DNA from 3 places in the Streptomyces sp. NPDC096105 genome. Region 2 is predicted to be linked to each of the others. Evidence: riboswitches for the same ligand, from Rfam matches in the RefSeq annotation. Region 2 holds a riboswitch; each other region holds the start of a gene.
The links. Region 2 has a riboswitch for cyclic di-AMP ahead of ACIQ8B_RS28975 (peptidoglycan DD-metalloendopeptidase family protein). Riboswitches for the same ligand answer to the same signal wherever they lie in the genome.
Positions count from the first base shown of each region.

Region 1 (4,268 bases), on a different contig from region 2:
ATGGCGTTCATCCTTCTCTTCGCCGGCTTCGAGACCACCGTCAACCTCATCGGCAACGGCACCTACGCCCTGCTCACCCACCCCGGGCAGCGGGAGCGCCTGCAACGGGCGCTGGCCGAGGGGGACCGCGGGCTGCTGGAGACCGGGGTGGAGGAACTGCTGCGCTACGACGGGCCGGTGGAGCTGGCGACGTGGCGGTTCGCCACCGAGCCGGTGGTCATCGGCGGGCAGCGTGTCGAGGCCGGCGACCCGGTCCTCGTCGTGCTGGCCGCGGCCGACCGGGACCCGGAGCGGTTCGCCGACCCGGACACCCTGGACCTGGGCCGCCGCGAAAACCAGCACCTGGGGTACGGGCACGGCATCCACTACTGCCTGGGCGCCCCCCTCGCGCGCCTGGAGGGGCAGACCGCGCTGGCCACCCTGCTGACCCGGCTGCCGGACCTCAGGCTCGCCGTGGAGCCGGCCGAGCTGCGGTGGCGCGGCGGCCTCATCATGCGGGGACTCCGCACGCTTCCGGTGGAATTCTCTCCTCCGCGTCCAGGACGGGCCTGACGAGGAGGCTGACCTTCCTGTCCGGTTCCTGCGGGTTACGCGCGGAAACCTGAGACGTGCTCAACTCTGTGATCTCCATGTGATCTGCACGGCATGAACTTGTGACAAGTGATCGTCTGCCTATACGTTCACCCATCAAGTACGGCGCGCCGCAAGGTTTTGCTCACCGTGCCGGTCCTCGTCGCCGAGTGAAAGGCTTCCGCATGCTCTCCGGGAACGGCCGACACCGTCGCCCTCGCCAGGCTCCGGCTCTTCTCGTCGCGGCCGGGGTGACCGGCTCCGCCATCGCGATCCCTCTGCTCGGGGCGGGCAGTGCCAGTGCGGCGGACGGCGAGACCTGGGACCGGGTCGCGGAGTGCGAGAGCGGCGGATCCTGGAGCCAGAACACCGGCAACGGCTATTACGGCGGCCTTCAGTTGACCCAGGACGACTGGGAGGCCTACGGCGGCCTGGAGTTCGCGCCCAGCGCCGACCAGGCCAGCCGCAACCAGCAGATCACCGTCGCCGAGAGGCTCCTCGCCGACCAGGGGGTCGGCAAGTGGCGCGCCTGCGGCCTGCTCACGGGCCTGAACCAGGACGCGGCGTCCCCGGACGTCGACCCGGGCGTGGCCGACGACGCGACCCCGGACGACTCCCGGACCGCCGGCACCACCACTCCGTCCGGTTCGCCGGAACCGGGTGATGCGTCCGCTTCTCCCTCTCCGTCCGCCACGCCCGGTTCGTCCGGCGGGGAGGAGGGTGACGCGAACGACAAGGCCTCCCCGTCCGCCCCCGCCGCCTCCGAGCGTGACGAGTCGGACAAGTCGGGGCAGAGCACCGGTTCTTCGGAGGTCACCGAGTCCGAGTCCGCCGGCCCGGGCCGCCACCGCGGCCCCAGCGCCCAGGAGGACGAGCGCGCCGACGCCGCGGCCTCGTCGGCCGGCCGGCACGCCTCGCGCTCCGCCGGCACGCCGGCCGGGGCCGCCGACGACCGTTACACCGTGCGGGCCGGGGACAGTCTGGTGTCCATCGCCGACTCCCTTGCCCTCACCGGCGGATGGACGGCGCTCTACGTCGAGAACCAGCAGGTCATCGGCGACGACCCGAACCTGATCCTGCCAGGTCAGCGGCTTCTCGTGGACGCGGAGACCGGCGAGTAGCGGGCGCGGGCGGCGTTCGAAGGCGCCTCCGCGCGGCGGCAGTTGACGGAGTGATTCGGGCTGAATGTCCGTAATAAGGGCTGTGAGAGATAGGTCTCAGAAGACCTGATCATCTTTGAAATTCCGTCGGGCCCGTGCTTACGGTCGTGACCGCTCGCCATCGCGGGCCCCGGCTGCCGCCACGCCGAATCCTGCCAGTGGCAGCACGGGAACAGTCGTCGCGTCATGCGCCGTAGGCAGGAGCGGGGGACCCAGGTAGGCGCCGGACCCGGACGGTTCACGTCCGGTACGGCTCGGGGTGAAGCCGCGTCCCGGGAGGGACGTGGCCGGGCAACTCAACCGGCCCGAACCCGACAGCTCACCTCGTAGGCGTCGGTGAGGGGATCCATCCATGCTGTTTTCCGGCAAGGGCAAGCACCGTCGTCCGTCCAAGGCCACTCGCGCCATCGCCATCGCCGGTGTCACCGGCGCCGCCGTCGCCGGTCCGCTGATGGCGGCCGGCAACGCCTCCGCCGCCACCGCGTCCGAGTGGGACGCCGTCGCCCAGTGCGAGTCCGGCGGCAACTGGTCCATCAACACCGGCAACGGCTACTACGGCGGTCTGCAGTTCTCCGCCTCCACCTGGGCCGGGTACGGCGGCACCAAGTACGCGGCCACCGCCGACCAGGCCACCAAGGCCCAGCAGATCGAGATCGCCGAGAAGGTCCTCGCGGGCCAGGGCAAGGGCGCCTGGCCGGTCTGCGGCACCGGCCTGTCCAACGCCGCCTACAACGGCTCCTCCGCCGAGGGCTCCTCCCAGGAGTCCGGCGCCGCGGAGTCCCGCGAGAGCGAGCAGAAGGCCTCCCGCTCCGCCGAGCGCCCGGCCGCCCCGGCCGAGCAGAAGGCCGAGCAGAAGAGCGAGAAGAAGACCGTCACCACCCCGACCGGCGAGAAGGTCGAGAAGGGCGACGGCGAGTACAAGGTCGTCAAGGGCGACACCCTCAGCTCGATCGCCGCGGAGCACGACGTCAAGGGCGGCTGGGCGAAGCTGTTCGAGCTGAACGACGACATCGTCGACGACGCCGACCTCATCTACCCGGGCCAGCAGCTGCACCTGAAGTAAGGCCGGCCGCACGGTCCCTCCCCCCGTCCCCACGGGCCACCCGCCCCGGTGCGTTTCTTCCCCGTACGCACCGGGGCGGGGTCATGTCCGGACGCTTTCCGGTCACGGTTTCCCGAACCTGCTTTGTTCCGTTCGGAAACAATTTACTCTCGGTTCTGTCCATGAGGCGGGCGGCCGGATGGCCGATCGCCCGGAGCCGGTTAGGCTCGGACTCGCAGGGCCCCCGCGGCCCCGCTCACCCGCGTCACATCCCAAGAAGGAGATGCTCGTGCCGTCCATCGACGTCGTCGTAGCCCGGGAAATCCTGGACTCCCGAGGCAACCCCACGGTCGAGGTCGAGGTCGGCCTCGACGACGGCAGCACGGGTCGTGCCGCCGTCCCGTCCGGCGCCTCCACCGGCGCCTTCGAGGCCGTCGAACTCCGTGACGGCGACGCCGGCCGTTACCTCGGCAAGGGCGTCGAGAAGGCCGTACTGGCCGTCATCGAGCAGATCGGCCCGGAGCTCGTCGGCTACGACGCCACCGAGCAGCGCCTGATCGACCAGGCGATGTTCGACCTGGACGCCACCGACAACAAGGGCTCGCTCGGCGCCAACGCCATCCTCGGCGTCTCGCTCGCCGTCGCGCACGCCGCCTCCGAGGCCAGCGACCTGCCGCTGTTCCGCTACCTGGGCGGCCCGAACGCGCACCTGCTGCCGGTGCCGATGATGAACATCCTGAACGGCGGCTCGCACGCCGACTCCAACGTGGACATCCAGGAGTTCATGATCGCCCCGATCGGCGCGGAGTCCTTCTCCGAGGCGCTGCGCTGGGGCGCCGAGGTCTACCACACCCTCAAGAAGGTGCTGAAGGGCAAGGGCCTGGCCACCGGCCTCGGCGACGAGGGCGGCTTCGCCCCGAACCTCGGCTCCAACCGCGAGGCCCTCGACCTCATCCTCGAGGCCATCCAGGAAGCCGGCTACACCCCCGGCGAGCAGATCGCCCTGGCCCTGGACGTGGCCGCCTCCGAGTTCTACAAGGACGGCGTCTACAGCTTCGAGGGCAAGGAGCGCTCGGCCGCCGAGATGACCGAGTACTACGCGGAGCTCGTCGACGCGTACCCGCTCGTGTCCATCGAGGATCCGCTGTTCGAGGACGACTGGGAGGGCTGGAAGACCATCACCGCCAAGCTCGGCGACAAGGTCCAGCTCGTCGGTGACGACCTGTTCGTCACCAACCCGGAGCGCCTGGCCCGCGGCATCGAGGAGGGCGCCGCCAACGCCCTGCTGGTGAAGGTCAACCAGATCGGCTCGCTCACCGAGACCCTGGACGCCGTCGAGCTGGCCCAGCGCAACGGCTTCAAGTGCATGATGTCCCACCGCTCCGGCGAGACCGAGGACGTCACCATCGCCGACCTCGCCGTCGCCACCAACTGCGGCCAGATCAAGACCGGCGCCCCGGCCCGCTCCGAGCGCGTCGCCAAGTACAACCAGCTGC
Region 1 is NZ_JBIWGC010000004.1:387,019-391,286, forward strand. It holds gene ACIQ8B_RS09630 (cytochrome P450) at 1-552, shown strand, start outside; gene ACIQ8B_RS09635 (transglycosylase family protein) at 756-1,691, shown strand; cyclic di-AMP (ydaO/yuaA leader) riboswitch at 1,910-2,078, shown strand; gene ACIQ8B_RS09640 (transglycosylase family protein) at 2,083-2,793, shown strand; gene eno (phosphopyruvate hydratase) at 3,062-4,268, shown strand, end outside.
Region 1: another riboswitch for cyclic di-AMP. It lies ahead of ACIQ8B_RS09640 (transglycosylase family protein); the one in region 2 lies ahead of ACIQ8B_RS28975 (peptidoglycan DD-metalloendopeptidase family protein).

Region 2 (4,268 bases):
GCCGGTCGGCGTCCCAGGCCCTGCGGTCCTGCACGCTGCGCAGCGACCACAGGTCGAGCACCGGGCAGCCGTACCGGTCGGCGACGGCCCGCACATGCCCGTTGTACGTGGCGATCTTGCCGCGCAGATGCTTGAGCAGCGGAACGCCACGGGTGTCGAACCCGGTGGTCACCAGGACCGTGCCGGCCGCCGCGGCGAGCCGGGCGACGGCCTTCTCGAAGCGCTCGGCGACCTCGTCCGGGTCGCTGCCCGGGCGCAGGATGTCGTTGCCGCCCGCGCAGAACGAGACCAGGTCGGGGGCGAGTTCGACGGCCCGGGGGACCTGGTCGGCCACGATCTGGTCCAGCAGCTTGCCGCGCACCGCGAGATTGACGTATTGGAAGTCGCCCTCGGGCCTGCGGTCGGCGAGCAGGACGGCGAGCCGGTCGGCCCAGCCGACGAACGCCCCGTCGGGGCCGGGGTCGCCGACGCCCTCGGTGAAGCTGTCCCCCACCGCCACGTACGACCCGATCACTGTTGCCTTGTCACTCTTCGAATCGTCTGCCACAACCGCACATGATTCACCTTCCGATGTGACCTACGCGACCGTAGGGAGGGGTTGACGGACGGTGAGATAAGCCACTCCGAGGTTTGACCGAGCCCGGAACAGGTACGGGCCGGGCCCGGACACGCCGAAGGCCGGCCCCGTGGATCGGGGTCCGGCCTTCGGCGCGCGTGTCAGGAAGGGGGCCGCGAGGGGTCAGATGGAGACGCCCTTGGAGCGGAGGTACGAAACCGGGTCCACGTCCGAGCCGTAGTCCGGGCCGGTGCGGATCTCGAAGTGCAGGTGCGGGCCGGTCACGTTGCCGGTCGCACCGGAGAGACCGACCTGCTGGCCGGCGCTCACCGTCTGGCCCGTCGAGACGGACAGCGAGGACAGGTGGGCGTACTGGGCGTAGTAACCGTCGTTCAGCTTGATGACGACCTGGTTGCCGTACGCGCCGCCCCAGCCGGCGGAGACGACGGTGCCGGCTCCGACGGCCTTCAGGGAGGTGCCGGTCGGGATGCTGAAGTCGACACCGGTGTGGTAGCCGCTGGACCACATGCTGCCGGCCACCTTGTAGGCGGTGCCGACGCCGCCGCCGGGCACCGGCGAGCTGTAGGCGGAGGTGGTCTGGGTGGAGGCGCCGTCGGAGGCGGACTCCTCGGACGACTTCTGCGCGGGCTGCTGAGCGGGCTTCTCGGCGGGCTTCTCGGCCTTGGGAGCGGCGGGCTTCGACGCCTGCGGCGAAGTGGACTGCCGGGGCGCGCTCTCGGCGACGGCCTTGCCGCCGAGGGAGAGCTTCAGACCCGGGTGGATGAGCGACGGGTCGTCACCCACGGCCTCGCGGTTGTCCGCGTAGAGCTGCTTCCAGCCACCGTCGACGTGCTCCGCCTCGGCGATCCTGGCGAGGTAGTCGCCGGCCTTCACGGTGTACGTGCGGGCCTCGTCGCCCTTGTCGGCCTTGGCCTGCTGGCCGGTGACGGACAGCGACTGGACCGACTTCTCGGGGGCCGACTGCGGCGTCGCGGCGTGCGCGCCGGTGGCGCCGAGGAGCGGCAGGGCGAGCGCGGCGCCACCGGTTCCGGCGACGGCGATGGAGCGGGTGAAACGCTGAGCCTTGGTACGGCGGTGCTTACCCTTCGCGGGCATGACGAATTCCTCTCCGGCGCCTACGAGGTGAGCTGTCGGGTGCGGACTGGAGATGTCCGGCCGCGTTGCCGCGCGGCTTAACCCCAAGCCTGTTTCCGGGGTCCGGAACAGGCAGTCGTACCTGTGGGTCCCCCGCTCCTGCCGTACGTCGGGTCAGTGTGTGCGGGCTCCGGGCGGCGGCAGGATTAGGCGTCCGTCCGGATCGGTTGGGAACGTAAGCGACCCCGACGCGGCGAAACAAGCGCGGGTTCCCGCGAACCCGCTTTTTACGTGATCGAAAGGAGGAAAAGACGTCACCGTGCGTTGATGCCGGAAGCGGCACGCGGGCGAATTCCCTTGTCACGGAGGGGAATTACGTGGACATGGCGACAGCACACGGTCACCGGTATGACGATGCTCACGCACCCCGTCCTCAAATCTCGCCCTATCGGGGCAAGTTATCCCTAACCGCTCCAATCGGGCAGAACTCCGTAATCACCTAAAGTTCGGCACCACGGACGACACAGAGGCGACATCCGGATCCTTGCGACGCCAACCGTCACACGCCTCACACAAACGGACAAAAAGCGACATAAAGTGCCACACCGCCAGGTGTCCGGGGCCCGCTCAGCCACCCTGTGGACAACTCATTGCCCCAGGCAGGTATGTCGTATCGTCGAGTGGTGCCCGTCGGCGAGCCGCGGCGACGGCGCCGAGTGGGAGGAGCCGTCCGTGACGCAGGAGATCCCGTCGACCGAGCCCCAGCTGACCGGGGTGCGCAACTTCCGCGACGTGGGCGGGCTGCCCACGGTGGACGGCCGACGGGTGCGGCACGGGGTGCTGTTCCGCAGCGGTCACCTCGCCCACGCCACCGCGGAGGACGCCGCCTTCCTCGCCTCGCTCGGCCTGCACACCGTGTTCGACTTCCGCAACGCGGCCGACCAGAAGCTGGAGGGGCCGGACGTCGAGCTGCCGGGCGTGCGCAACGTCAACCTGCCGCTGAGCGACCCGGCCGACGGCGCGGAGTTCTGGAAGATGGTGCGCGACGGCGACCTGGACCAGCTCCGCGCGATCCTCGCCGACGGCCAGGGCGCCGACCGGATGATCACCTCGTACCGCATGATCGTCAAGGAGCGCACCGCCGAGCACTCCCAGGTGCTGCGCGCGCTCGCCGAGGACAGCGTCCCCGCCCTGATGCACTGCGCGGCCGGCAAGGACCGCGCCGGTCTGTCCGTGGCGGTCACCCTGCTCGCCGTGGGCGTGGAGCGCGACGCGATCGTCGAGGACTACCTGAAGTCCAACGCCAAGCACCGCCGCTACAAGGTGCGCCGCAGCGGCAGCTCCCCCGACGCCTACTCCCCCGAGGTCATGGAGCTGCTCAGCCCGCTGTTCGACGCGCGTGAGGAGTATCTGGCGGCGGCCTTCGAGACCGTCGAGGAGACCTGGGGCGGCGTGGACGCCTACCTGGAGCAGGGGCTCGGTCTCACGCCGGCCCGCCGGGAGCGGCTGCGCGAGCGCCTGCTCGACTGACGCCGGCTCCCGCCGCCCGGCCGGCTGCTACTTCTTCGGCGCGATCTCGAAGAGGAAGTAGATGAAGGCCGCGAAAACGTGTCCCACCACGACGTAGACGAACAGACGGACCCACAGGGCCCGGGGGAACTTCTCCTCCATGTCCTTGCCGGTCACGGTGTCTCTCCAGGGGTCGGGCCCAGGCACAGGGCGGCCGTGGGACTCTGCAGCAGGGTGTGGACGAACAGCAGCTCGACACCGTCGGCGTCCTGCGCGGCGATGCGGTGCGGGGTGAGCGAGTCGAAGTGGGCGCTGTCGCCCGGGGACAGCCGGTGCAGGGTGTCCCCGAGGCACAGCAGCAGCCGCCCCCTGAGGACGTACAGCCACTCCTCGCCGGGGTGGACCCGCACGATGTCGCCCTGGGAGCCGTGCGGCACATGGACCCGCAGGGCCTGCATGCCGCGTCCGGCGGCGCCGGCCTGCCAGTACGACCAGCCGCCCGCCTCCGTGGGATCCATGTCGGCGGCGCGCACCACGGCGTCCCGGTCGGCGGCCGACTCCCCGAGCAGCTCGGAGACGGTCGTCCCGTAGATCCGCGCCAGGGAGAGCAGCATCGGCAGCGAGGGCTGGCGCTGCCCGGTCTCCAGCCGGGAGAGGTGGGCGGGCGACAGGCCCGCCTGCCGGGCGGCGGCCTCCAGCGTCAGGGAGGCCCGACGGCGCAGGGCGCGCAGCTGCGGAGCGACCGCGGGCAGCGCTTCGGCGGCCTCCGCCCGCGGTTCGGTCTCGGAGGAGCTCATGCCCCCATTGAGCACCAGGACTTACCCCTGAGGCAATTTCCTTGCCTCTGAGGCAAACCACGCCGGGTCCTCACCGGTTGGCGACCGCCTGCTTCACCAGGGTCTTGCCGAAGTCCCAGATGAGTCCGCCCTCGTGGGCGTCGTCCATCACCGCGGTGAAGGCGTCCACGAACCGGTTCACGTCCCCCTCGTCGATGATCAGCGGAGGGATCAGCTTGATCACCTCCAGATGATCGCCGGAGACCTGAGTGAGGATACGGTGCCGCTGGAGCAGCGGGACCACCACCATCTGCGCGAAGAGCCCCTTGCGG
Region 2 is NZ_JBIWGC010000026.1:1,766-6,033, reverse strand. It holds gene ACIQ8B_RS28980 (SGNH/GDSL hydrolase family protein) at 1-514, opposite strand, end outside; gene ACIQ8B_RS28975 (peptidoglycan DD-metalloendopeptidase family protein) at 740-1,672, opposite strand; cyclic di-AMP (ydaO/yuaA leader) riboswitch at 1,677-1,841, opposite strand; gene ACIQ8B_RS28970 (tyrosine-protein phosphatase) at 2,384-3,181, shown strand; gene ACIQ8B_RS28965 (DUF6126 family protein) at 3,209-3,322, opposite strand; gene ACIQ8B_RS28960 (helix-turn-helix domain-containing protein) at 3,334-3,957, opposite strand; gene ACIQ8B_RS28955 (aspartate aminotransferase family protein) at 4,028-4,268, opposite strand, start outside.

Region 3 (4,268 bases), on a different contig from region 2:
TTTCCGCACGCGACGGCCGTGCGACCCGGAAAGGCCCGTCCGGACCCCGGACGGGCCTTTCCTTTTCCTCTTTCCATTTCCGGGCAGCCGAAAAATCCCCCGCCCTTCGCACCCTCTTTTTGTACGGGGCCCGTGTTAAGGGCGCAGGCTCGGCATGTGTACGGGATGTTGCGCGTTCCTCACACGGTCCGTGCGGACGGACCGCTCGGCGCCGGAGCCGAACCGGAGCCGGTGGCCGGCGTTCGCCTGCTCGGCGTGCACCCCCGCGAGGGTCCGCGCCCGCTCGCCGTCGCCGCGGGCCACGGCGTCCACGATCGCGCCGTGCTCCGCCCAGTACGCCACCGGGTCGGCCGGCCCGTCGACCGCGTACATCCAGGCGATCTTGTGCCTGAGCTGGGTCAGCATCGACGTCAGCGCCGGGCTGCCGGAAGCCTGGGCGAGCGTCTCGTGGAACCAGCCGCCCAGTGAGCGCAGATCGTCGCTGCTGCCCTGACGTACGCGTTCCTGCCCCAGCCTGACCAGGCCCCGCAGCACCTTCAGATGCGCGTCGGTGCGCCGCTGGGCCGCCCGCAAGGCGCCGAGGGGCTCCAGGAGCCGGCGCATCTCCAGCAGGTCGGCGGCCTCCTGCTCGGTGGGCTCCGCCACGCACGCGCCCGCGTGCCGCCGGGTCACCACGAAGCCCTCGGCCTCCAGCGTGCGCAGGGCCTCGCGGACGGGGACGCGGGAGACCCCGTAGCGGCGGGCGAGCAGTTCCTCGGTGAGCCGGCTCCCGCGCCCGTGGACACCGGCGACGATGTCGTCCCGGATCGCCGTGCACACCGAGTGCGCGGGAATACGCATGACCGACCTCCGGATCAATTCCCGTGGAACGTCGACGATTGACGTCCGTTCGTGACTCTATTGCAATCGGCGGCGATTTCCGACGGCGGACCGGAATTCCTCCATGATTTTCGGACGGAGGGCGCCGGGACGGATGTGCCCCGGAACGGCGAAAGCCCCGGCTCGCGGGGAGCCGGGGCCCGAGGGCGTGACGGGCGCGCCTCAGATGTTCACGCCGTGCGACCGGAGGTAGGCGGCCGGGTCGAGGTCGGAGCCGTACTCGGCGGACGTGCGGGCCTCGAAGTGGAGGTGGGCGCCGGTGACGTTGCCCGTGGCGCCGGAGAGACCGATCTGCTGGCCGGCGGCGACCTCCTGCCCCACCGACACGGCGATCGACGACAGGTGCGCGTACTGGGTGTACGTGCCGTCGTGCATCTTGATGACGACCTGGTTGCCGTACGCGCCGCCCCAGCCGGCCTCGACGACGGTGCCGACGCCCACGGACTGGACGGGCGTGCCGCTCGCGGCGTGGAAGTCGATCCCGGTGTGGCTGCCGGACGACCAGATGGCGCCGCCGCTCCGGTAGGCGGTCGAGACGTACGAGCCGGGGATCGGGGAGACGAAGGTGTTGAGCCGCTTGCGCTCGGCCTCGCGGGCGGCGCGCTCCTTCGCGGCGCGGGCCTTCTCCGCCTCCTCGGCCGCCCGCTCGCGCGCCGCCTCCTCGGCGGCCTTGCGCGCGGCCGCCTCGGCCGCCACGCGGGCGGCCTCGTGCTGGGCGGCGGCCTGGGCGTCGATGCGGTCGGCGATCACGTCACCCAGGGTGACGACGGGGGTGAGGCCGGTCCGTGCCGCGGCCGGTTCGGCGGCGAGCGCGGGGGCCGCGAGGGAGCCGACGACGCCGGTGCCCGCGAGGGCCGCGACGCCCGCGGCGCGGGCGGAACCGCGCTGGACGCGGCTGGGACGACGGTGCTTCCCGGTGGCGCGGGTGAACGCCATGTACAGGCTGGTCCTTTCCTTCCCTCTCGCCTACCGGGTTAGCTGACGGGTTCGGAGCAGGAAGGTCTCCTACGGACCCCCTCGCGACACGCGCGGGCGTCCGATTCACCCCAGGGATCTCATGTGGGTCCCCGGCTCCCCTGGCTCGCGCCGTACGGGGACTCGGCGATGGCTGTCCGGTGCCGCGGGTGCGGCGCACTGCCCGACGAACAGCCCGCACGAAGCTAAGCGGGACGTCGCGCGATCCCCAAACGATTCCCGGGTTTTGTAGCGCATACCACAGGGCAGACAGGCAACCTCCGCCCCAATTCGGGCATAAGGGAGCCCCGGTGGCGTCGCCGTCACCGGGGCCTTTCACGCGCGCGTGTGCGGCGGCTGCCCTACTCGGCCGTCACGACGGTGACTTCGCCGATCCCGAGCGCCTCCACGGGCGCCTTGATCTGCGCCGCGTCACCGACGAGCACGGTGACGAGACGGTCCACCGGGAAGGCGTTCACGACGGCTGCCGTGGCCTCCACGGTGCCGGTCGCGGCCAACTGCCGGTACAGGTCGGCCTGGTAGTGGTCCGGCAGGTGCTGCTCGACCTGGTCGGCCAGCGTGCTCGCGACGGCCGCGGCGGTCTCGTACTTGAGCGGCGCCACGCCCACCAGGTTCTGCACGGCGACGTCGCGCTCCTCGTCGGTGAGGCCCTCGGCGGCCAGCGTGCGCAGCACGGTCCACAGGTCGTCCAGTGCCGGACCGGTGTTGGGGGTGTCGACGGAGCCGCTGATGGCCAGCATCGACGCGCCCGTGCCGTCCGGGGCGGACCGCAGCACCTGGCCGAACGCCCGGACGCCGTAGGTGTATCCCTTCTCCTCGCGCAGGACGCGGTCCAGGCGCGAGGTGAGGGTGCCGCCGAGGCAGTACGTGCCGAGCACCTGCGCGGGCCACACCCGGTCGTGCCGGTCCGGGCCGACACGGCCGATCAGCAGCTGCGTCTGGACGGCGCCGGCCCGGTCCACGATGACCACGCGGCCGGTGTCGTCCGCGACCACCGGCGGCACCGGCCGCGGCTGGGCCTGCGAGCCCGTCCAGGCGCCCAGGGTGTCGGCGAGCAGCGCGTCCAGGTCGACGCCGGTGAGGTCGCCGACCACCACGGCGGTCGCCGTGGCCGGGCGGACGTGCTTCTCGTAGAAGCCGCGCACGGCCGCGGAGTCGATGCGCGCGACGGTCTCCTCGGTGCCCTGGCGCGGGCGCGACATGCGCGAACTCGCCGGGAACAGCTCCTTGGAGAGCTCCTTCCCGGCGCGGCGGGACGGGCTCGCCAGCTCGTGCGGGATCTCGTCGAGGCGGTTGCGGACCAGCCGCTCGATCTCGCTGTCGGCGAAGGCGGGCGCGCGCAGGGCGTCGGCGACCAGACCGAGCCCCTTGGCCAGCCGCGAGGCCGGCACCTCGAGGCTGAGGCGGACGCCGGGGTGGTCGGCGTGCGCGTCCAGGGTGGCGCCGCAGCGCTCCAGCTCGGCGGCGAACTCCTCGGCGGTGTGCTTGTCGGTGCCCTCGGAGAAGGCGCGCGCCATGATCGTGGCGACGCCGTCGAGGTCCTCCGGCTCCGCGTCCAGGGGGGCGTCGAGGACCACCTCGACGGCGACGACCTGCTGGCCGGGGCGGTGGCAGCGCAGCACGGTCAGGCCGTTGTCGAGGCCACCGCGCTCGGGGGCCGGGAAGGCCCAGGGCTTGGCCTCGCCCGCCTGCGGCCGGGGGTGGAACTCCATCGTGGCGAGCTCGGTCACTTCGCCGTCTCCTCGTTGTCGTCGGCGCCGGCTGCGGCTGCGGCTTCCTCGGTCTCGTCGGTGGCGTCCTCGGCCGCCGGGGCGACGGGCTCGTAGACGAGCACCGCGCGGTTGTCGGGCCGCAGGCGGGCCTTGGCGACCTCCTGCACCTCCTCGGCGGTCACCTCCAGGACGCGGCTCACGGCGGTCAGGGCGAGCTGCGGGTCGCCGAACAGCACGGCGTAGCGGCAGAGTTCGTCGGCGCGGCCGGCCACCGTGCCGAGCCGGTCGAGCCACTCGCGCTCCAGCTGGGCCTGGGCGCGCTCCATCTCCTCGGCGGTGGGGCCCTCCTCGGCGAAGCGGACGAGCTCCTCGTCGATGGCGGCCTCGATGACGGGCACCTCGACGTCGCCGGACGTCTTGACGTCCAGCCAGCCCAGGGACGGCGCCCCGGCCAGCCGCAGCAGGCCGAACCCGGCGGTCACGGCCGTACGGTCGCGCCGCACCAGGCGGTTGTAGAGCCGCGAGGACTCGCCGCCGCCGAGGACGGTGAGCGCCAGGTCGGCCGCGTCGCACGCGCGCGTGCCGTCCTCCGGGAGCCGGTAGGCGGCCATCAGCGCCCGCGCGGGGACCTCCTCCTCGACGACCTCGCGCAGCTCCTCGCCGATGACGTCGGGCAGCGCGCCGTCGCGCGGGGCGGGCTTG
Region 3 is NZ_JBIWGC010000020.1:96,572-100,839, reverse strand. It holds gene ACIQ8B_RS26300 (GntR family transcriptional regulator) at 136-840, opposite strand; gene ACIQ8B_RS26295 (M23 family metallopeptidase) at 1,042-1,815, opposite strand; cyclic di-AMP (ydaO/yuaA leader) riboswitch at 1,828-1,993, opposite strand; gene ACIQ8B_RS26290 (M16 family metallopeptidase) at 2,196-3,584, opposite strand; gene ACIQ8B_RS26285 (M16 family metallopeptidase) at 3,581-4,268, opposite strand, start outside.
Region 3: another riboswitch for cyclic di-AMP. It lies ahead of ACIQ8B_RS26295 (M23 family metallopeptidase); the one in region 2 lies ahead of ACIQ8B_RS28975 (peptidoglycan DD-metalloendopeptidase family protein).